One region of the Rhodococcus sp. NPDC076796 genome, then DNA from elsewhere that is predicted to be linked to it. Evidence: predicted binding sites of a transcription regulator. Region 1 holds the regulator's gene; the other holds the start of a gene.
The links. The regulator LexA, encoded in region 1, represses DNA repair genes until DNA is damaged. The targets are predictions, from matches to a motif close to CGAACANNTGTTCG.
Positions count from the first base shown of each region.

Region 1 (12,100 bases):
GGCTGCGACGCAGTGTGGGGACTCGGCCCCGGAACCATCGTCCGGCGAGCGCCGCAGTGGTCGGAAAGGCCGTTCCGTCCATGCGGGCGATGGTGCGCAGCAGGGCGTCTTCCTGCGCAGTCGTCACGGACGGAGTGGAGCCTGCGGAACGACCCAGGTATCCGTCCAATTGTCGCAGCCAACAACGCTGTTCGTACTTCGTGGCCCATTGGGTGACGGCCGCACGCAGATCGTGCAGCTGAACGCCGCGTTGAAAATTTCCGCTCCACATGTCCTGCAACGACTTTCCCAGTTCGGCGTGCCACATCAGCGGCGGCAGGTCGTCGATCACGACGGCCATTCCGACGTGATTGACGGGACTGTTGGTCAGTGCCTGGATAGCGCGATCGGCGTTCGACTGTCCGCGGAAGATCCAGATGTCGCCCGTTCTGGTGGCCTCGACTGCGGTATCGAGGCTGATTCGCGACGGATTCATGGTCCACACCCTAGATCTCGTGACGGTACGGTGGCCGGATGAACGTGTGGAAGGCCCTCGGTCTCGCCGGGATGGTCGGTGTCGCGGCCACCGGGGCGTTGGTGGTCCGTTCCGAACGCAAGCGTCGTTCGTATGCGCCCGAGGAAGTGCGTGATCAGCTGCACCGGCGTTTCGCCGCCATCTCCGACGAGCCGCAGCCGGCAGCTGCTCCCCCGCTCTCGCGCGGCAAGCAGCTGCTGAGCAGGCTCCGGTTCAGCCGAGCGCGCTGAGGATTCGCGCGGCCAGCTCTTCGATCTCGGCGTTCGTCATCACGAATGCCGGCGAGATCTGCATCGCACCCTGACCGGCCGCGCGGCTGGAAACGCCGTGCGCTCGAAGCGTCTTGACGAAGGGCAATGCCTCGGCCGGGTCGGCGAGCTGCACGGCGGCAACCGCACCGATTCCGCTGCGGATCTCCGACACTCGCTCGTGTGCGGCCAGTGGCGCGAGGTGGGTGTGCAACGCTGCCTCGATGCGCTTCGAGTGTGACAGCAGTTCCTCGCGCTCGATGATGTCGAGGTTGGCCATCGCTGCCGCGGCCGCTCCGGCATGGCCACCGTAGGTGTACCCGTGCCGCCACCACACGCCGCCCGCGAAGAACGGTTCGGCGATCGTCGGGGCGATGAACACAGCACCCATCGGTACGTATCCGGATGTCAGGCCTTTGGCGGTGGTCATCAGGTCGGGTTCGAGCTCGAATCGGGTGGAGGCGAACCAGCTGCCGCCGATCCGGCCGAATCCGGTGACGACCTCGTCCGCGACGAACAGTACGTCGTTGTCGCGGCAGATCTGCCGTACCTCGCGCAGGTACCCCTCCGGTGGGAGGTAGATTCCGCCTGCACCGATGACGGGCTCGCAGAAGAATGCGGCCACGTTCTCGGCACCGACCTCCTCGATCAGCGCCAGCAGCGACTTCGCGTCGTCCCACGCCACCGTTCGGGCGTCGGACATGAGCTCGCCGTAGTGCTCCTTGTTCACCGGAATGCCGGCGAGCGCAGTCCCCGCGACGTGCATCCCGTGGTAGGCCTTCTGCCGACCGACGATCAGTTTCTTGCTCGGTCGACCCATTTCCACCCAGTAGCGCCGCGCGAGTTTCGCGGCGGTATCGATGGAGTCCGAGCCACCCGAGGTGAAGAAGATCTTGCTGCCCGGTACGGGAGCGATCGCGGCGAGACGATCGGCGAGCGCGAGTGTGGTCTCGGGTACGAAGTCGCCGAAGTTCGAGTAGTGGGCGATCGAGCTCAACTGCGTCGCAACGGCGTCGGCGATCTCACGACGGCCGTGGCCGACATTGGTGAACCACAGGCCCGCGGTCGCGTCGAGGTACTCGGTGCCCGCGTGGTCGTAGATGTAGGCACCTTCACCGCGAGAGACGACGAACGGGCCGCCGGCCGTGACGGCACCCATATCGGCGAATCCGTGCCAGAGCGCGGAAGAGTGTGTGGTTCCGGTGGCAGAAGACATGCGGTACACAGTAGTGGAGCCACTGCGACGGTCGGCGGTTCGGACGTCCCGCCGAAACGGATATCCTGGTTCGAGTATGTCTACCTCGAATTCGTCCGGTCAGCGTCGCGCACTCGCCACGCGACTGGCGCAGGTCACCATCCGTGACGAGAACAGATTGCGGCGCCGTCTGGACAAGGCCCGTACCGACGACGCGTTCGCTGCTCTCGACCGCGACATCGCCCGCGCCGAAACCGTGGTCGCCACTCGCCGCGCTGCGGTCCCCACCCTCGAATTTCCCGAGTCACTTCCGGTCAGTCTTCGCAAGGACGACATCGCAGCGGCCATCGCCGAGCACCAGGTGGTGATCGTCGCCGGCGAGACCGGCTCCGGCAAGACCACCCAGATTCCCAAGATCTGCCTCGAGCTGGGGCGCGGAATCCGGGGCTCGATCGGTCACACGCAGCCCCGTCGGCTCGCCGCGCGCACCGTGGCCGAACGCATTGCCGAGGAGGTGGGCGAACCGCTGGGTGAATCCATCGGCTACAAGGTGAGATTCACCGACCAGTCCTCGGATTCGACCCTCGTCAAGCTGATGACCGACGGCATCCTGCTGGCGGAGATCCAACGAGACAGACTGCTCCGCCAGTACGACACCCTGATCATCGACGAGGCCCACGAGCGCAGCCTCAACATCGACTTCATCCTGGGCTACCTCGCGCAGCTTCTCCCCCGCAGACCCGACCTGAAGATCGTCATCACCTCGGCGACCATCGATCCCGAACGATTCGCCCAGCACTTCGCGCGGGACGGCATGCCCGCGCCGATCATCGAGGTCTCCGGCCGCACGTTCCCGGTCGAAATGCGCTATCGGCCACTGACCGTCGACGCCGGGGACACGACGATCGATCTCGACCCCGTCGACGCGACCTGCCAGGCCGTCGACGAGCTGATGGCCGAGGGCGACGGCGACATACTTGTGTTTCTGTCGGGGGAACGCGAGATTCGCGACACCGCCGATGCGTTGAACGACCGCAATCTACGCAACACCGAGATCGTTCCGCTGTACGCGAGACTCTCTGCGGCCGAGCAGCATCGAGTGTTCTCACCACACGCGGGCAGGCGCGTGGTGCTCTCGACGAACGTTGCGGAGACATCGCTGACGGTCCCCGGCATCCGCTACGTGGTGGACCCGGGTACGGCCCGAATCTCGCGATACTCGTTGCGCACCAAGGTTCAGCGGCTCCCCATCGAGCCGATCTCCCAGGCATCGGCGCGGCAGCGGGCCGGCCGCTGTGGTCGCGTCGCCGACGGCATCTGCATCCGGTTGTACTCCGAAGAGGATTTCGAGTCGCGTCCGCAGTTCACCGAACCGGAGATTCTGCGTACCAACCTGGCGTCGGTGATCCTGCAGATGACCGCACTCGGGCTCGGCAAGATCGACGCGTTCCCGTTCGTCGAACCGCCCGATCCGCGCAGCATCAGGGACGGAATCGGACTGCTGGAGGAGCTCGGGGCACTGAAGCCTGCCACCAAGGACGGCACTGCGGAGCTCACCCCCATCGGCCGGGAACTCTCGGCGCTGCCGGTCGATCCTCGAATGGCGCGGATGCTCGTCGAGGCCAACGGCAACGGCTCTCTGCGCGACGCGTTGGTGGTCGTGGCCGCCTTGTCGATTCAGGACGTTCGGGAGCGGCCGGCCGAGCATCAGCAGGCAGCGGACGAGAAGCATGCGCGTTTCGCGGTGGAGAACTCCGACTTCCTCGCGTACGTGAAGCTCTGGACCTATTTGCGCGAACAGCGGAACGAGTTGTCCTCCAACCAGTTCCGACGCATGTGCCGTACCGAGTTCCTGCACTATCTACGTATTCGCGAATGGCAGGATCTGCACGGCCAGCTGCGTCAGATCACCCGCGGGCTCGGATGGACGGTGCCCGACGCCGACTCCACCGAGACCGCCCTGCATCAGTCGCTACTGTCCGGACTGCTCTCGCACGTCGGGCTCAGGGAGGGTGACAAGCGCGAGTTCCTCGGCGCACGCGGAGCTCACTTCGCCATCTTCCCCGGGTCGGGTCTGTTCAAGAAGCCCCCGCGCTGGGTCATGGCCGCCGAACTGGTCGAGACCGGACGCCTGTGGGGCCGGATGGCTGCTCGCATCGAGCCGGAGTGGGCCGAGCGGTTGGCACCGCACCTGGTCAAGCGGACGTACTCGGAACCGCACTGGTCCATCAAGCGGGAATCGGCGATGGCCTACGAACGGGTGACGCTGTACGGCATTCCGTTGGTGACGCAACGTCCGGTGAACTATCACCGCATCGACGCCAAGGCGTCCCGAGAGCTGTTCATCAGACATGCGCTGGTGGAGGGTGAATGGAAGACCCAGCACGCGTTCTTCCACAAGAACCGGGCTCTGCTCGACGACGTGGGTGAACTCGAACATCGCGCACGGCGACGAGACATCGTGGTCGACGACGATGCTCTCTTCGACTTCTACGACGCACGCATCGCCCCGGAGGCGGTGTCGGCGAGGCACTTCGACACCTGGTGGAAGAAGGCCCGCAGGCAGGACCCGCACCTACTCGACTTCACCACCGACACCGTCGTCAACTCCGACGCGGCCTCGGTACTGACCGGGGCGTATCCCGACGCATGGCGACAGGGCGAGATCCAGTTCCCCCTGACGTATCAGTTCGAGCCGGGCACCGCGGCCGACGGAGTCACCGCTCGTATTCCGATCGCGCTGCTCGCTCAGGTACAGCCGGTGGGCTTCGACTGGCTGGTCCCGGGGATGCGCGGCGAGTTGGTGACCGCTCTGATCAAGACACTGCCGAAGGCACTGCGCCGCAACGTCGTCCCGGCTCCCGACTTCGCGGCCGCGGCGTTGGCGGTCATGAAGCCGCGCGCGGAAACCCTGGTGACGGCCTTGGCACGTGAGCTGTCGCGGGCTGCGCAGTGCCACATCACGGCGAAGGACTTCGATGTTGCGGCACTGCCCGAGCACCTGAGGATGACGTTCGCGGCCGTCGACCCGTCCGGAAAGGTGTTGGGCAGCAACAAGGATCTGACTGCTCTTCGGACGATCCTGTCACGAGAGGTCGGCCGTCAGGTGGCCAGCGCGGTCGGCGACGCGGAGCGCGCGCCGTCTCTGGCCTGGACCTCCGGCACGCTGGGACGGTTGGAATCGACCGTCACCCGTGATGTGGGTGGGCAGAAGGTCACCGGCTACCCGGCGTTGGTACCCGAGGGACCGGGCGTCGCGGTGCGGGTCCTCAGCACCCCCGCCGAGGCGCGGGCCGCAATGCGGTCGGGAACCCGAGCCCTGCTGCTGTCGACGGCACCGAAGGGAACCAAGGCATTGCTGGCCGGACTACCGACCGCCGAACGCCTTGCCCTGGGCCAGAATCCGTACGGCGGAGTCGATGCGCTCCTCGAAGAATGCCGGGCTCTGGCGGTCGAGGAAGCGATGGATGCGCACGGTGGGCCGGTACGCGATCCCGAGGCCTTCGACAAGCTCAGGGCACTCGTCGACGCGGAGGTTCCGCAGCGTACCGCCGCGGTGCTGGCCCTGGTTCGCCCGGTGTTGACTGCTGCCCTGGCACTGTCCGCGCAACTGCACTCCTCCTCGGGTGAGCCGGCAGACGACGTTCGGGAACAGCTCGACGGCTTGATCTTTCGCGGGTTCGTCACCGAGTTCGGTTCTCGCAGATTGGCGGACCTGCCGCGCTATCTCGCCGCTGCGACGAAGCGGTTGGCGACGCTGCCGAGCAGTGCGGGCCGGGACGCGGCGGCGATGGACGTACTCGATCGGGTGTACGCGTCGTACGGGCGACTGTTGGATTCGCTGCCGGAGAGCAGAAAGAACAGTTCCGGGGTACAGGAACTGTTCTGGATGATCGAGGAACTGCGCGTCGGACTGTTCGCCCAGGGCATTCGCACGGCGTATCCGGTATCGGAGAAGCGTATCGAAAAGGCGATCTCGGACCAGAGTCGCTGACGGGCGGGACTGTCAGTCGATGTCTGCCGACTCGCGGTGCTTGCGCAGTTCGTGGATTTCTTTCTCGAAGTCCTCGGCCGAGCTGAACGAGCGATAGACGGAAGCAAAGCGCAGGTAGGCCACTTCGTCCAGATCGCGGAGCGGACCGAGAATGGCCAACCCCACTTCGTTGCTCGGGATCTCCGCGGATCCCGCTGCACGGATGGCGTCCTCGACCTGCTGTGCCAGCAGGTTCAGCGCGTCGTTGTCGACATCTCTGCCCTGGCAGGCACGTCGGACTCCCTTGACGACCTTCTCGCGACTGAACGGCTCGGTGACGCCGCTGCGTTTCACGACTGCGAGCACTGCGGCCTCGACGGTCGTGAATCGACGACCGCACTCCGGGCAGGAGCGACGCCGCCGGATTGCTTGCCCCTCGTCCATCTCACGCGAGTCGACCACGCGTGAGTCGGGATGCCTGCAGAACGGGCAATGCATGAGGGATCCTCCGTCGTAGCCGATGCTCCGACGACAAACACGCACAGACGAGCACGCACATCGGGGCAGTCTGTCGAGGATACTCAGTCTTCTCGAACCCGACGGGGCCGGTGGTCATCTGCCGGGCGTGTACTCGACGACAGCTCCGTCGTGCACCTCGACCACACCCGCCGGTTGCGCGCCTGCATCGGGGGCAACGGCCCGCAGGTTCGCGATGCCGATCAGTCCGCCTGCGACGACCAGGACCGCCAACATCCACAACATCAGCGAGCGAATCCGAACCGGCTGGCTCGCGAAGTGCGCCGAGGTCGCGTCGAACTCGCGATCGGCCACCTCGCGATCGGTGACGTCGGTCCACGACGGGTCGAGGACGGGCAGGCACGGGCCCGGTTGCGTGGCGAGACCGTGCAACACCGGACGCGCCCGGCGACGACGCTCGACGACAGTGGATCGGGCACGGACACCGGCGGCGGTGGGGCGATCGGTGATGATGGTCATCGGAACCTCGTCTTCGCTCGTTGGATCGATTATTCGATCAGGCGTTCGATGGACGCTTGTTCGAAGTTCTATCACGAGCCTCCGACAAAGTCTGCAGAAAACGCGACACGAGTCGAACAGATGTTTGATTCAACAGCTGATACACGCTAGATTCGTGTCAGAAACCACACGCCACACGAGTCGACACCATCAACTCCAGTCCGCGCAGACCTACCCCGCAGACCGGATCCAGGACACCAGCAGGAGGCCGACAGCATGAAGGACGAGACCTCGACGAGGTCGACCACGCGTTCCACGACAACCGGTTCCAAGACGACCGGAGCCAGGGCCACCGCACCGAAGGAAGCAGCGGGTAAGCCCGCTGCGGAACCGACATCCAAGGCCATGGAAGTCGGCACCGACATCAGTGCGGGTCTGACCGAGCGGCAGCGGAAGGTACTCGAGGTCATTCGCGCTTCGGTCACCGAGCGCGGTTACCCACCGAGCATTCGGGAGATCGGTGACGCGGTCGGTCTGACGTCGACCTCGTCCGTCGCTCACCAACTCCGCACCCTCGAGCGCAAGGGCTTCCTCCGGCGCGACGCCAACCGCCCCCGCGCCGTCGATGTCCGCGGTCTCGACGAGGTGCAGGCCGATCAGGCTGCCGCGGCGGTCGACGGATCGCAGGCATCGGAGGATCAGGATCGATTGCCGACCCCGACGTTCGTGCCGGTGCTGGGCCGGATCGCTGCAGGCGGCCCGATTCTGGCCGAGGAGGCCGTCGAGGACGTGTTCCCGCTCCCCCGCGAGCTGGTCGGTCAGGGTTCGCTGTTCCTGCTCAAGGTGGTCGGTGAATCGATGATCGACGCGGCCATCTGCGACGGCGACTGGGTGGTGGTTCGTCAGCAGTCCGTGGCGGACAACGGCGACATCGTCGCTGCGATGATCGACGGGGAGGCCACCGTCAAGACGTTCAAGCGGTCCAAGGGCGAGGTGTGGCTGCTGCCGCACAATCCGCTGTTCGAGCCGATTCCGGGCAACAACGCCGCGATCCTCGGCAAGGTCGTCACCGTGATGCGCAAGCTCTAGGGATCGTCACCGTATCGACATGCGAAGGGCCGCAGCACATGTGCTGCGGCCCTTCGCATGTCTGAAGATCAGCGGATCACAGATTCAATCCGCGGCCGATGATCTCCTTCATGATCTCGGTGGTGCCGCCGTAGATGGTCTGCACACGGGAGTCCATGTACGCCTTGGCGATCGGGTATTCCTTCATGTAGCCGTAGCCACCGTGCAGCTGCAGACACCGGTCGATCAGTTTGACCTGATTCTCGGTGGTCCACCACTTCGCCATCGCGGCTTCCTGGACGGTCAACTTGTCTTCGTTGAGCAGTTCGATGAACTTGTCCACCATGATGCGGGTGGCGGTGGTTTCGGTGGCCAACTCCGCCAACACGAAGCGCGTGTTCTGGAACTTGCCGATCGACTTTCCGAACGCCTTGCGGTCACGGCAGTACTGAATGGTCATGTCCAGCGCCGATTCCATCGCCGCGGCAGCGACGACGGCGATGGAGAGCCGCTCCTGGGGCAAGTTCTGCATCAGGTAGATGAAGCCCATGCCCTCGTCGCCGAGCAGGTTGGCGGCGGGCACGCGAACGTCGGTGAAGCTCAGTTCGGCGGTGTCCTGGGCCTTCATGCCGATCTTGTCCAGGTTGCGGCCTCGCTCGAATCCGGGCATGTCGCGTTCGACGACCAGCAGGCTGAAGCCCTGTGCGCCCTTCTCGGGGTCGGTGCAGGCCACGACGATCACCAGATCGGCATTGATTCCGTTGGTGATGAACGTCTTCGAGCCGTTGAGCACCCAGTCGTCACCGTCACGTACGGCCTTGGTCTTGATGCCCTGCAGGTCGCTTCCGGTGCCCGGCTCGGTCATCGCGATCGCCGTGATCAGTTCGCCGGAGCAGAATCCGGGGAGCCAGCGCTGCTTCTGCTCGTCGTTCGCAAGATCGATCAGGTACGGCGCGACGACGTCGTTGTGCAGGGTGAACCCGATACCGCTGTACCCGCCGCGGGTGGTTTCCTCGGTGACGATGGCGTTGTAGCGGAAGTCCTTGACTCCGCCGCCGCCGAACTCCTCGGGCGCTGCCGTTCCGAGGAAGCCCTGCTTACCGGCCTCGACCCAGACGCCGCGATCGACGATGTTCTGCTCTTCCCACTTCGCGTGGTTCGGCGCTACGTGCTGATCGAGAAATTTCCGGTAGGACTCCCGGAACAGCTCGTGCTCGGGCTCGAAAAGTGTGCGTTCCACGAATGTCTCCTTGTTCGGTGCATACCGGCAGCGACCACGCGAAATCTCTACGGATCTCGGTCGCCGGTACGACTGACGTCACAGGGAAACACTACGTCCGCGGTGTCGGGTCGGTCGATGACCAAAACGCGCGCGATCCGTGACCGACCTCGCTAACGACCTCGTGTGCCTGCACTCCTCGCGAGCGCCGAGACGATCGGGTAGCCGAGAAGGATGCCCACCGAACCCCAGGCGATACCGCCGAGCTCGACCGATCCGACGGACAGTGTCAGGTCGCCGATTCCGGCGACGAGCGCCGCAGCGACGACCATGAGATTGACCGGATCGGTGAAGTCGACCTTCGCGTCGGTCCAGATGCGTACGCCGAGCAGCCCGATGAGGCCGTAGAGAACCAGGGTTGCGCCGCCGATGACCCCGTCGGGCGCGGTGAAGATCAGTGCACCGAACTTGGGCGAGAACGCGAGCAGCATCGCGGTGATCGATGCGACCCAGTACGCCGCGGTCGAGTAGACGCGAGTGGCGGCCATGACGCCGATGTTCTCTGCGTAGGTGGTGGTGCCCGAACCGCCGCCGGCTCCGGCGAGTGTGGTCGCCAGCCCGTCGGCGATCAATGCGTCACCGGCCACGTCGTCGAGGTTCTTGCCGGTCATCGCGGCGACGGCTTTGACGTGCCCCACGTTCTCGGCGACGAGGACGATCACCACCGGCAGCGCCACGAGGATCACCGACAGCTCGAAGGACGGACCGCGAAACTCGGGTAGACCGATCCAGCTCGCCGCGCTCAGTGCGTCGAGACGCGGTTGCGCGATTCCCCCGGTGACGGCGGCGAACACCCAACCCACGACGACACCGAGCAGAATTCCGAGTCGCCCGATCAAGCCGGGTCCGAGCGCCGTCGCCAGCAGAATCGCGATCAGGGTGACGGCTGCGATCAGCGGCTGTGCCTCGAACGACGTGGTGGCGGCCGGTGCCAGGTTCAGCCCGATCAGCACGACGACGGCACCGGTCACGACGGGCGGCATGGCCGCGTCGAGTACCCGTTGGCCCGCGAACTTCACCACGAGGCCGACGGCTGCCAGTACGACGCCGACACACAGGACCGCTCCGAGTTGGGCGGCGGGTCCGTTCGCTTGGGTGGCACCGAGCGGGGCCAGGAAAGCGAAGGAGGAACCCAGATAGCTGGGAACACGCCCTCGGGTGATGACGAGGAACAGCGCCGTTCCTATGCCCGAGAACAGCAGCGTCGTCGAGACCGGAAATCCGGTGATCGTCGGAACCAGCAGTGTTGCACCGAACATCGCGACGACGTGCTGCATTCCGATACCGATGGTGCGTGGCCACGTCAATCGTTCGTCGGGCGAGACCACCGCCCCGGCTTCGACGGTCTTTCCGTTTCCGTGCAGCGTCCAACCCAGAGTTCTCATGATGGAAGGCAACACTATTGGATCAGCCGAGGATCGCACTCACTGCCTCGCGGGCAGCGGCGGTGCTGTCCGTCTCGAGGGCTGCGGCGGCCGCTTCCTTGCACTGATCGAGCGTGACCGTCGCCAGCTTCGACCCCACGTGCGCGACGGCAGCCGATGCCGCCGACAGCGAGGTAATGCCGAGTCCGACCAACACGCAGGCCAGCAGCGGATCAGCAGCGGCCTCACCGCAGACGCCAACGGGTTTGCCCGCCTTGGCTCCCGCGGCCGCGGTGTGCGCCACGAGTGCCAGCACGGCCGGCTGCCACGGATCGGTCAGGCCGGCGAGCTGAGCGGACATACGGTCGGCGGCCATCGTGTACTGAGCCAGGTCGTTGGTGCCGATCGACAGGAAGTCGACGTGCTCGAGGATGTGTTCGGCGAGCAGCGCGGCGGCGGGGATCTCGATCATGACGCCGGGGGTGAGTCCGCGCTCGCGCACGTCGGCGGCGAAATCCTTCGCCTCCAGCGCGGTCGCGATCATCGGAGCCATCACCCACGGGGAGGAGTCGGTCGCCTTGGCGGCCGCTGCGATGCCGTCGAGCTGGCGGTACAGAATCCCGCGGTCGGCTTCGGCGATGCGGATGCCGCGGATGCCCAGTGCCGGGTTGGCCTCGTCGGGATGCGTGGCGAACCGAAGTGGCTTGTCCGAGCCTGCGTCGAGAGTTCGCACGACGACCTTCTTGCCCGCGAACGCGTCGAGTACCTGGGCGTAGATTTCGGCCTGCTCGTCGACGGTGGGTTCGGAGTCGCGGTCGAGAAAGCACAGTTCGGTCCGAAACAGTCCGACGCCGTCCGCTGCGCTGGACCGTGCTGCGCGGGCACCGGCACCGTCCTGGACGTTGGCGAGAATGTCGACCGCGTGGCCGTCGGCGGTGGTACCGGGGCCGACCCACTGGGACACCCGGTCCAGCTCGTCGCGGGCAGAGACGACGGCGGCGCGGGCCGACTCGGCGTCGGGCTCGAGTTCGATGCGGCCGCTGGTGCCGTCGACCGATGCGTTCGTACCCGCGGCGATGTCGTCGAGGCCGGCCACGGCAACGATGCAGGGAATGCCCAGCTGGCGCGCGATGATCGCGGTGTGACTGGTCGGACCGCCCAGCGAGGTGGCCAGACCCACGATCAGCGCAGGGTCGAGGCCTGCGGTGTCGGCGGGTGCCAGGTCGTCGGCGAACAGCACCGACGGTTCGTCCGGAACCGGGACACCGGGCTCCGGCACGCCGAGGATCTCGGCGATGACTCGGTCGCGGATGTCGCGCAGATCGGTCACGCGCTCGGCCATCAGCCCGCCGAGCTGGGTGAACATCGCGGCAAACTTCTCGGTGGCCGCGGCAGTGGCGGTGACCGCCGAACTGCCCTTCGCGATCGAGGCGCGCGCGGCTCCGAGCCAACCGCGGTCCGTTGCCATCGCGGCGTTGGCCGAC
Region 1 covers NZ_JBFBMS010000003.1:304,551-316,650, forward strand. The annotation lists gene AB0366_RS11625 (hypothetical protein) at 1-475, opposite strand, end outside; gene AB0366_RS11630 (hypothetical protein) at 514-744, shown strand; gene AB0366_RS11635 (aminotransferase class III-fold pyridoxal phosphate-dependent enzyme) at 728-1,978, opposite strand; gene hrpA (ATP-dependent RNA helicase HrpA) at 2,055-5,951, shown strand; gene nrdR (transcriptional regulator NrdR) at 5,964-6,428, opposite strand; gene AB0366_RS11650 (hypothetical protein) at 6,543-6,926, opposite strand; gene lexA (transcriptional repressor LexA) at 7,311-7,994, shown strand; gene AB0366_RS11660 (acyl-CoA dehydrogenase family protein) at 8,071-9,213, opposite strand; gene AB0366_RS11665 (solute carrier family 23 protein) at 9,366-10,637, opposite strand; gene ptsP (phosphoenolpyruvate--protein phosphotransferase) at 10,660-12,100, opposite strand, start outside.

Region 2 (12,100 bases), on a different contig from region 1:
GGTTGGTAGCGCCCATCTTCGGCACGGTGATCGGTAGGGCGGACGGCAGCTTGGCAAGTTCCGCGAAGAACGGGAAGAAGTAGTACGGGCCGTCCACCTTGTCGATGGCACCGGTCTCCGAGTGCCCGATGATCGCGGCGGGCCGATACACCCGCCAGTCCGCAGCGCTGTCGCGCACCAACTTCTCGGACTCGAACTTGGTGCGGTGATAGGCAGTCGGAAATTTCTGACCGAGGTCGAAGTCGTTCTCGGAGAACGTTCCTCGATAGTCACCCGCAACGGCGATCGACGAGATGTGGTGCAGGCGGGCCCCGGTCTTCTCGGCGAGGCCGATCACCGAGGCGGTTCCGGCAACGTTGGTCGGGGTCTGCTCGTCGCCTGCGGTCAGGTCGTAGACGGCCCCGAGGTGGAGGATGTGGTCGATGTCGGCAGGCACGTCTCGGAGTCCGAGCTCCGGTTCGGTGAGGTCGCCGACCAGCGGGTGAATTCGGTCGCCGCCGTCGAGGTGCTCTGCGAGTCGCTCGAGGCGAGCCACCGATTGGGGACGCACCAGCACGTGGATCGCAGCGAGCGCATCACGTTCGAGCAATCGGGGCAGGACGTTCTTCCCGAGAAACCCGGTACCGCCGGTTACGATGTAGTTCGCCATGCGAGCCGACCTTACTCTTAAGTAAGTTCCGGGGCTAGTGTCCGATACCGGCTTTTTCGTGCACTTTCTTCATCCAGGCCGGTGCCCACCAATTGGCCTCGCCCATGAGTTTGACCAAGGACGGAACCAGCAACATACGGATGATCGTCGCGTCGATGATCAGGGCCAAGATGACTCCGACGCCGAGGAATTTCATGATCGACAGACCCGAGATCGTGAAGGCTCCGGTGACGACGATAAGAATCAACGCCGCCGCAGTCACGATGCGTCCGGTGCGTTGAGCGCCGAAGATCACCGCTTCCTCGGTACTCGCTCCAGCCGCGCGGGCCTCGACCATGCGCGACATCAGGAACACCTCGTAGTCGGTCGACAAGCCGAAGATGACCGCGAGAATGAGAACCACGAACGTCGACTCGAGCGGTCCGGGGGTGACGCCGAGCAGGCCGGCTCCGTGGCCTTCCTGGAACACCCACGTCAGTGCGCCGAAGGTCGCGGCCAGGCTCAGTCCAGCCATCAGGACCGCCTTGATGGGCAGCACGATCGATCCGAACGCGAGGAACAGCAACACCAACGTCGAGACGACCATGATGGCGATCATCACCGGTAGCCACTTCGCGATCGCAGCGTTGCCGTCGTCGACGTTGGCTCGCCCGCCGCCCACGAGGATCTCGCTACCGTCCGGGGGAGCGATCGAGCGCAGCGCCGCCACTGCGTCGGATTGGGATTCGGCCTCGCTCAGTCCCTGGGTCGGTTCGCTGTACGACGCCTGAAGCGTCACGAAATCGTCCTTGGAGCCCAGGAATTCGGCTCGGGCGATGCCGGGCGTGGATTCCACAGCGGAGGTCAGTGCCGCAATCGGTGCGCCCTGAGGCTTGACGCCGTCCAGGCCGCGCAGAACCACGGTTGCGCCCTCGCCGGTGGATTCGAAGTCGGAACCGAGAGTCTCGAATGCCATGCGCGCAGGGTTGTCCTTCGGCAGCGCCGTGTAGTCGACCTCTCCGAGTGAGACCTTCAGGATCGGGGTGGCAATGATCAGCAACCCGGCGACGATGACGGTAGCGACGATGCCTGGATGCTTCATGACGCGGGTGACGATGCCGCCCCAGAACCTGTGTGCGCGTGCATCACTGCGATCGGACGCGGTGCGCGACCACGTCCAGGAGTTGATGCGGGTGCCGAGAATTGCGAGTAGGGCCGGGACCGCGGTCAGGGACAGGACGGCTGCACTCGCCACCGCGGCCATTGCCCCGAACCCGAGAGATCGGATCACCGCCTGCGGGAAGACGAGCATCCCGGCGAATGCGCAGATCAGCAGCAGTCCGGAGAAGACGACGGTCTTGCCTGCGGTGGCGACGGTGCGGATTGTCGCGTCGATCGGCGTCAGTCCACCGCGTAGCTCCTCGCGGAACCTGCTGACGATGAACAGTCCGTAGTCGATGGCCAGGCCCAGTCCCAGCAACGACGCGACGTTGATGGAGAACGAGCTGACTTCGGTGAATTCGGTGAGTATCCGCAGGATCGCCAGGGAGCTGAGCACGCTCAGAATGCCGACGAACACCGGAACGGCTGCAGCGATCACGCCGCCGAAGATGAAGATCAGCAGCAGCAGGGTGATGGGGACAGCGATGATCTCGGAGCGGATCAGGTCGCTTTCGAGGGTCTCGCTGAGCGAGACTCCCACCACCGACGCGCCGGCGAACTGCGATTCGACGCCGGGCACTTCGAGCTGGGGCGGAAGTTCGCCGAAGGTGTTGAACGTGACGCCCGAGTTCGCGCCGAGGGACACCGTGGCCAGCGCCTTGGTTCGGTCCTTGGAGACCAGAAATTCCTTGCTGATCGGGTCTGCGCTCCAGTACGAGCTGACGTTGCCGAGGGTGTATCGACTGCTGAACTCGTCGAGCGTCGCCTGCACCTGCGGCCCGATGTCGTCGATGGTCCTGCCCTCGGGAGCGGTGTAGATCGCGACGATGTCGGGGGTCGGTTGGCCGATTCCCTGCACCAGTCGCGCGACCTCGGACGATTCACTGCCTGCGTCGGCGTAACCGCCCTCGCTCAGTTTCGAGAAGACGCCGAGTCCGAAGATCCCGCCGACGGCGACGACGGCGACGACAACTGCGAGTGCCCATCGTTTGTGCGATACGACGAACGAGGCCCAACGCGTCACGTCTGTGCTCCGGCTCTGTGAAAGGGGATTCGGTGAAAAGGGTCAGTGGCGATTCGACTCTAGTTGATCCGTGTCGGACCCTCGTGTTCTCATTAGAACAAGTGTTCGATGGCACGGCGGCGTGAAGGAGGTGGGCTCGATGGGATGGAACGACGGACCACCCACGTGGTCGGAGATGGAACGAGTCCTGTCCGGACGTCCGAAGCCGGTGGCCGAGGGGGACGGCGGCGACAGCCCGGCCTGGTCGCGAAAGAGGGACGTCTACGAACGCACCATCGACAAGCCCGTGCTGTCGGTGACGCCGTACGCGGAATTGCATGCGCACTCGGCGTTCAGCTTTCTCGACGGTGCCTCGCAGCCCGAGGAGATGGTCGAGGAGGCGGTACGCCTGGGCCTCGAGTCCATCGCCATCACCGACCACGACGGTTTCTACGGGGTCGTGCGGTTCGCCGAGGCAGCCAGAGCTCTCGGTATCGGAACCGTGTTCGGTGCCGAACTCTCGCTGGACACGCATCGATCCCGAGCCGGGGAGACCGATCCCGACGGCACTCACCTACTGGTGCTCGCTCGCGGCCAGGAGGGGTATCGCCGGCTCTCGCGTCGGATCGCTGCTGCACACCTGGCAGGCGGGGTCAAAGGTAAGCCGCAGTACGACATCGACGAACTCACCGAATCAGCAGGCGGTCACTGGCAAATTCTCACCGGTTGCCGAAAGGGCCATGTTCGGCAGGCGCTCTCGCGTGGTGGTCCGGAGGCGGCAGAGGCCGCGCTGCGCACTCTCGTCGACCGGTTCGGATCCGATCGTGTCACCGTCGAACTCACCCGGCACGGCGTCGCAGACGACGACGAGCGCAACGACGCTCTCGCGACGCTGGCTCGGCGGTACGGACTTCCGACGATCGCCACCACGGCCGCGCACTACGCCGGCCCGCGCAGCAGGAGATTGGCCATGGCGATGGCCGCTGTGCGCGCACGGAGCAGCTTGGACGACGCCGCCGGGTGGTTGGCACCGACCGGCGGCGGACATCTACGGTCCGGGGCGGAGATGGCGGAGATGTTCCAGCACTATCCGGGCGCGGTGCGCGGTGCCGTCGAGCTCGGTCGGGAGTGCTCGTTCGATCTGAAGTTGATCGCGCCGCGCCTGCCGCCATTCGATGTGCCCGACGGTTACACCGAGATCAGCTATCTTCGTCGACTCACGTTCGAGGGGGCCGCTCGTCGGTACGGCCCGCAGTCGGCGAACCCGGCGGCCTATTCGCAGCTCGAGTACGAGCTCGACATCATCGAGAGGCTCGAATTCCCCGGTTACTTCCTGGTGGTCCACGACATCGTCCACTTCTGCAAGACACACGACATCCTCTGTCAGGGAAGAGGTTCCGCGGCCAACTCGGCTGTCTGCTTTGCGATCGGCATCACCAACGTCGATCCGGTGGCGAACAAGCTGCTGTTCGAGCGCTTCCTCGCACCCGAACGCGACGGACCACCCGACATCGACATCGACATCGAATCCGACCGTCGAGAAGAGGCGATCCAGCACGTCTACGCCAAGTACGGCCGCACTCATGCCGCTCAGGTGGCCAACGTCATCACCTATCGCGGTAAGTCCTCGGTGCGAGACATGGCCCGTGCGCTCGGTTTCTCGCAGGGGCAGCAGGACGCATGGAGCAAGCAGATCACCCGCTGGTCCGGAGTCGGTGATCAGGAAGGTGACGGTATTCCCGAGTCGGTTCTCGAACTCGCGCGGCAGATCGAGGGCTTCCCGAGGCACCTCGGCATTCACTCCGGCGGCATGGTGATCTGCGATCGGCCGATCGCCGACGTCTGCCCGGTGGAATGGGCGACGATGGAGAACCGCAGTGTGCTCCAGTGGGACAAAGATGATTGTGCCGCAGTGGGTTTGGTGAAGTTCGACATGCTCGGGCTCGGCATGCTCTCGGCGCTGCACTACATGATGGACCTGATCGCCGAGCACAAGGGCATCGATATCGAACTCGCCTCGATCGACCTGTCCGAGCCCGAGGTGTACGAGATGCTCCAGCGAGCCGATTCGGTGGGGGTGTTCCAAGTCGAGTCCCGCGCGCAGATGGCCACTCTGCCGCGGCTCAAGCCGCGGAACTTCTACGATCTGGTGGTCGAGGTCGCCCTGATCCGTCCCGGTCCGATCCAGGGTGGCTCGGTGCATCCGTACATCAAGCGCCGCAACGGACTCGAGCCGGTGATCTTCGAGCATCCGTCGCTCAAGAAGGCGCTCGATCGAACTCTCGGGGTGCCGCTGTTCCAGGAACAGCTGATGCAGATGGCCATCGATGTCGCGGGGTTCAGTGCTGCCGACGCCGATCAACTGCGCCGTGCCATGGGGTCGAAGCGATCACCGGAGAAGATGGAACTGCTGCGTGGTCGGTTCTACGACGGGATGCGCGATCTGCACGGCATCACCGGCGCCGCAGCGGACCGAATCTACGAAAAGCTGTCGGCTTTCGCCAATTTCGGCTTCCCCGAGAGCCATTCGCAGAGCTTCGCCTCACTGGTCTTCTACTCGTCGTGGTTCAAGTTGCACCATCCGGCGGCATTCTGTGCCGGTTTGCTGCGCGCCCAACCGATGGGTTTCTACTCACCGCAATCCCTGGTCGCCGACGCCAGGCGGCACGGGGTGCTCGTCCACGGTGCAGACGTGAACGCCAGTCTCGGCCACGCGAATCTCGAGGCGGACGGCCTCGAAATTCGCATGGGGTTGGCGGATGTGAAGTTCATCGGTACCGCACTGGCTCAGAAGATCGTCGACGCGCGAGACGCACACGGGCCGTACACCTCGTTCCTGGACCTGACGGGACGAGTCGAACTGTCGGTGGCACAGGCGGAAGCGCTGGCAACGGCAGGCGCACTCGGGTGTTTCGGCATCACTCGCCGAGAGGCACTGTGGGCTGCGGGTGCAGCGGCAGGGGAGCGTCCGGGCCTGCTCCCTGGCATCGGAGCGTCGACGAAAGCGCCTGCACTACCGGGAATGTCGGATCTCGACCTGGCCTCGGCGGACGTCTGGGCGACCGGTGTGTCACCGGATTCCTATCCCACGCAGTTCTTTCGAGATCGGCTCGATTCCCTCGGCGTGATTCCCGCGAACCGGCTGCTGCAGATTCCGGACGGAGACCGAGTGCTCGTCGGCGGAGCGGTGACGCATCGCCAGCGGCCGGCAACGGCAGGAGGCGTCACGTTCATCAACCTCGAGGACGAGACCGGCATGGTCAACGTGGTGTGCTCGGTCGGGTTGTGGGCCAAGTACCGCAAGCTGGCGATCACGGCTCCGGCGTTGCTGATTCGAGGCAAAGTGCAGAACGCCGAGGGTGCGGTGACCGTGGTGGCCGATCATCTGCAGCTGATGGATCTGCGCGTTGCGTCCAGATCGAGGGATTTTCGCTGACCAAGGAACCTGAATTTGCATAGCCTTGCCTAAGTGATACTTTACTGCTCAACCAAAGCCCCGGTAAACATCGAGCAACGGAGTACACCGAAGTGAGAACGTTCCGCGCCCCCCGTCTACTCGTCGCAGCCGCCGCGACTTCGATGCTCGTACTCGGTGCGTGCAGCACCGATTCGACCACGGGCGAATCTGCCGACGCCGCAACCGTCACCGTCGAGACCAACAACGGCAGCATGGAGGTTCCGGCAAATCCGGTGCGCGTGGCAGCGCTGGACAACACCTCGTTCGAGACGCTTCGGGCGTTCGGTGTCGAGCCGGTTGCTCTTCCCAAACCCATCATGCCGTCGACGGGCTTCGAGGAGTGGATCGACAACGACGCCATCCTGGACGTCGGCACCCATCGCGAACCGAACCTCGAAGTGATCAGCGAAGCAGAACCGGATCTCATCATCGGCGGCTATCGATTCCAGGAGTACACCGAGGAGCTCGGCCAGATCGCGCCGACCATCGACATCTCGCCCGACGACGAGAACTTCGTCGAGACGCTGAAGACTCAGACCGAGACGCTCGGCGTCATCTTCGGCCTGCAGGACAGAGCGGCCGAGATCATCGCGGCCCTCGACGCGGCCGAGGCTTCTGCTGCAGCGCAGACCACCGGACAGACGGTATTTCTCGCCAACGTCAACGGCGGCAAGATCGACAATGGTGCTGCGCGCATCGGTCGTCTGCTCGAACCCCTCACCCTGACCGACGTCTTCGCAGGTGAGGCAGGCGATGTCCACGGTGACTCGGGTCTGGCACCGGAAACCATCGCTCAGGCCAACCCCGATTGGGTCATCGTTCTGGACCGCGACGCCGCAGCCGGTGAGCCCGGTTCCTCCCCGGCCAAGGCCGTATTCGACGCACAGGAAGCGTTCGCCGAGACCACCTTCACCACCGAGGACCAGATCATCTACCTCGATCCGTTCTTCTACACCCGCGAGGGAATCCAGGCGTACACCGAAGCGTTCCAGTCGATCTCGGACGCGTTCGAGAACGCCGCGTAGGCCGGACGAACACCGTACGACGGATCACCGACATGACGAACAAGAGACTGCTGCTTGCCGCGATCATGGGAGTAGTGACGCTGCTGACCGCCGCGTCACTACTCGTCGGCGGATACGACATCACCGTCGCCACGATGATCGACGATCCCGCGGCCAGAAACATGTTCCTGATCTCGCGGGTTCCGCGCACTCTGGCGTTGATCTTCGCAGCCATGGCCATGAGCATCTCCGGGGTGATCATGCAGATGATCACCCAGAACAAGTTCGTCGAACCCACCACCGCCGGCACGGCGCAGTGGGCCGGACTCGGTGTCCTGGCCACATTGATCGTGCTGCCCGACGCGCCGCCGATGACCAAGATGCTCGTCGCCACGGTGTTCGCTCTGATCGGCACGCTGCTGTTCGTCGGTGTGCTCCGGCGGCTGTCGGTCCGGACCACATTGGTGGTCCCGCTCGTCGGCATCATGCTGGGTGCCGTCGTCGGGGCCGTCACCACGTTCCTCGCCGGGACTTTCGATCTCCTGCAGGCGATGTCGGCCTGGCGGTCCGGCGGATTCAGCGGCATCGTGCGAGGGTTCTACGAACCGATGTGGGCGGTGATCGTCATCGCGGTGCTGGCATACCTGCTGGCGCATCGCTTTACCGTTGCCGGACTCGGTAAGGAGCTCGCCACGAACGTCGGGATGAGGTACGAGCAGATCGTTCTTGTCGGCGTCGCGATGGTCGCCGTGGCCACCGGCGTCACCACGGTGGTCGTCGGGTTCATTCCGTTTCTCGGACTCATCGTGCCCAACCTGGTGTCGATGATGCTCGGCGACGACGTTCGCAAGAACCTTCCCTGGGTGGCGCTCGTCGGTGCAGGTCTCCTGTTGGCATGCGATCTCGTCGGCCGAACGGTCGTGGCACCCATGGAAATTCCCGCATCGGTTGTTCTCGGAGTTCTGGGGGCAATCGTGTTCGTCGTTCTGATCGTGAGGCAGCGTCGGCATGTCAGTGCTTAGTTCCCGTGTGGGCCCGCGCATCACCGGACCGATGCCGCACGGACCGAAGGCGTCGCGCTTCACGCCGAGGATGCGGTTGGCGGTGCTGTCGGTGATCGTGGCGATCGCCGTCGTGTGTTTCCTGTTCCTGTTCGTGCGCGGATCGTTCGCCTTCGCGTTTCCCCGGCGGCTGAACATGGTGGGAGCCATGGCCGTTGCGGCGTTCACGCACGGCCTCGGCACGGTGGTCTTTCACACCGTCACCAACAACCGCATTCTGACGCCGTCGATCATCGGATTCGATTCGCTCTACACGCTGATGCAGACGATCATGGTGTTCGTCTTCGGTGGCACCGTCATCGCCAACACCGAGGGCATCCCGAAGCTGTTGGCCCAGACGGCATTGATGGTCGCACTCGCCACGGTTCTGTACGGCTGGTTGTTCTCCGGCAAGCTCGGCAGCCTGTTCCTGATGCTGCTCGTCGGAGTTGTGCTCGGTCTGGCATTCGACAGCATCTCGACGTTTCTGCAACGCCTGCTCTCACCCACCGAATACGACATGCTGTCGGTTGAACTGTTCGGCCGACTCAGCGCTGTGAAGGGCGATTACCTGCCGTTGGCGTTCGGGGTGTGCCTGTTCGCCGCAGTAGTGCTGTGGAAGCGCCGACACCACCTGGACGCTCTGCTGCTCGGACGGGAGGCAGCCATGGGGATCGGGGTGTCCTACAAGCGCGAACTGATGGCGATGCTGATGCTCATCGCGCTGCTGGTGGCGTTCTCGACGGCTCTCGTGGGACCGATGACATTCTTCGGTTTCATCGTCGCGACGCTGGCCTACCAGGTTACCGGCAGTTACAAGCACATCTACGTCCTCCCGATGGCGTTCCTGCTGGGCTTCCTGACATTGCTACTTGGGCAGTTCGTCATGCAGCACGTCTTCTATGCCGGCGGGTTTCTCACCGTCATCATCGAATTCGCCGGTGGCATCTTGTTCCTCATCATGATTCTTCGTAAGGGGACGCTGTGATCGACTTTCGTGATGTGACCAAGTCCTATCAGGACACCACCGTTCTCGGTCCCGTCACCGGTGCCATTGCAAAGGGCGGGATCACCTCTCTCGTCGGGCCGAACGGAGCAGGGAAATCCACCCTGCTGACGGTCATCGGGCGATTACTCGACCCGACCACGGGCACGATCACCGTGGGCGGGATGGACGTTCGCGTGGCGAAGTCTCGGGAACTTGCCAAGCACCTGTCGATCCTGCGCCAGGAGAACCACATCACCGCGCGGTTGACGGTCCGTGAGCTGGTCGGGTTCGGCCGGTTCCCGCATTCGAAGGGAAAGCTCGGTCCCGAGGACGAAGCGCACGTCGACGAGGCCCTCGAATTCTTGAATCTGGCTGCCCTCGAAGGGCGATTTCTGGATCAACTCTCCGGCGGGCAACGGCAACGAGCGTTCGTGGCGATGGTGCTGGCCCAGGACACCGAGTATCTTCTGCTCGACGAGCCCTTGAACAATCTCGATCTCAAGCACTCGGTGCTGATGATGAAGCAATTGCGTCGTGCTGCAGACGAACTGGGCAAGACCATCGTGCTCATCGTGCACGACATCAACTTCGCCGCCGCCTACTCCGACAGTATCGTCGCCATGCGCGACGGCATCATCGTCAACACGGGCACTGCTGAGGAGATGATGCAGGACGACGTGCTGAGCGAGGTGTTCGACACCCCGGTTCGCGTCCACGTCGTCGAGGGACACCGCACTGCCGTCTATGTGCGGTAGTCGATCGGCGACGTGCACAATCGAGTGGTGAAGCTGCTGCTGATTGCCGATACTCATCTCCCGAAACGGGCTCGCGCCTTGCCCGACGAGGTATGGACCGCCATCGACGACGCCGATGTGGTGATCCACGCAGGTGATTGGGTGAATCTGGCCGCGTTCGAGGAGCTTTCGCAGCGGTCGCGTCGACTGGTCGCGTGCTGGGGCAACAACGATGGCGAGGACCTGCGGGCACTGATGCCCGAGCGCGCCGACGTCGTACTCGGCGGGGTGCGGTTCACCGTGACCCACGAGACCGGTGCCGCGACGGGACGGGAACGACGGATGGCGGCCGCGTACCCGGAAACGGATGTGCTCGTGTTCGGCCACAGTCACATACCGTGGGATACGTTCACAGACAACGGTCTTCGGCTGCTCAACCCGGGATCGCCGACGGATCGGCGTCGGCAACCGTTCTGTACCTACATGACGGCCACAGCCGAAGACGGCGCGCTGACGAACGTGGAGCTGCATCGCATCCCCCCTCGATAGCGGCGATGCGAAGTACTCACATTCCGCCGGCCACCCTGATGACGGTTCCGGTCGCGTATCGCGCATCCTCGGACAACAACCACGACACCGCCCCGGCGATCTCGTCCGGCACACCGGGGCGGCCGAGCGGGATGCTCGACGCCATCTTCTGTGGCCGCGCCCGATCTCGATGGAAGTCGGTCTCGATGACGCCGGGTGCCACTGCATTGACGCGGATAGTCTGCGCAGCAACTTCTTTCGACAGTCCGACCGTCAGCGCATCGACGGCGGCCTTGGCTGCCGCGTAGTGAACGTACATCCCCGGACTGCCCAGGGTCGCCGCAGCGGAGGAGATGTTGACGATGGAGCCACCCGATTCGGCCATTGCCGTGATCGCGTACTTGCAGCAGGTGAGTACCCCGACGAGGTTGACGTCGACGTCCGCTCTGATGGTCTCGATGTCGTTGTCCACCAGTGCCCCTACGGCACGCGCCGAACCGGCGTTGTTCACCAGGCCGGTGACGGTGCCGATCCGTGCGGCCGCGGTGAAGAGGTCGATCACCGATTGCTCGTCGGTGGTATCGGCCCGTACGGCAATCACCGTTCGGCCGTCGGTCGACAATTCGCTCGCCACTGCTCGAGCCGTAGCGGAATCGGAGCGGTAGCCGACCACCACATCGTGCCCGTCGGCCACCAGCCGCCTGGACACCGCAGCGCCGATTCCGCGACTTCCGCCGGTGACGACGGTCAAGGGAGCACTCATCTGTCGACAATATCCACCGAGCAGCAGGCACAATTCACTGCAGGTGCGATGCGCACGCACGGAAAGAAGGAACCGACGTGATCGATCGACCGGAATTGGCAGCGTTTCTCCGGCAGCGACGGCAGTCACTGCAACCGGAGGACGTCGGGCTGCCACGGGGGCAGCGCCGGCGCACACAAGGCCTCCGCCGGGAGGAGGTCGCAGAACTGTGTCACATGTCGACCGACTACTACGCACGACTCGAACGGGCCACCGGACCCGCCCCGTCGGCGCAGATGATCGCTTCCATCGCACAGGGATTGCATCTGTCGCTCGGCGAGCGTGATCACGTGTTCCGACTCGCCGGGCACAATCCTCCCGCCCGCGGGTCGTCGAGCGAGCATGTCAGCCCAGGAATGCTGAGAATTCTGGACCGCCTGAACGACACGCCCGCCGAGATCGTGTCCGAAATCGGAGAAACTCTGCGCCAGACGCCGCTGGGAGCGGCACTTACCGGGGATGCGTCGTTGCGCACCGGGCCGAATCGGAGTCTGGGATACCGATGGTTCACCGACCCCGAGGTGCGGCAGTCGTACCCGCCCGAAGAACGTGCCGTGTTGTCTCGGGTGTACGCGTCGGGGCTGCGCGAAATCGTCACTCTTCGCGGACCCGACTCGCGAGCAGCGCACCTGTCAACAGAGCTGCTCGAGGTCAGCGAGGAATTCCGAACCCTGTGGGGGAAGCGCGAAGTAGGGGTTCACCCACCCGAGTCCAAGCGGTTTCTGCACCCGACGGTCGGCCTGCTGCAACTGAAC
Region 2 covers NZ_JBFBMS010000007.1:45,066-57,165, reverse strand. The annotation lists gene AB0366_RS20275 (SDR family oxidoreductase) at 1-649, opposite strand, end outside; gene AB0366_RS20270 (MMPL family transporter) at 684-2,813, opposite strand; gene AB0366_RS20265 (error-prone DNA polymerase) at 2,953-6,228, shown strand; gene AB0366_RS20260 (ABC transporter substrate-binding protein) at 6,321-7,274, shown strand; gene AB0366_RS20255 (iron chelate uptake ABC transporter family permease subunit) at 7,307-8,275, shown strand; gene AB0366_RS20250 (iron chelate uptake ABC transporter family permease subunit) at 8,262-9,281, shown strand; gene AB0366_RS20245 (ATP-binding cassette domain-containing protein) at 9,278-10,036, shown strand; gene AB0366_RS20240 (metallophosphoesterase) at 10,064-10,564, shown strand; gene AB0366_RS20235 (SDR family oxidoreductase) at 10,581-11,306, opposite strand; gene AB0366_RS20230 (helix-turn-helix transcriptional regulator) at 11,384-12,100, shown strand, end outside.
Region 2: AB0366_RS20265 (error-prone DNA polymerase) is a predicted target of LexA. The motif match lies at 2,908-2,921, and genes of this name have one in related genera.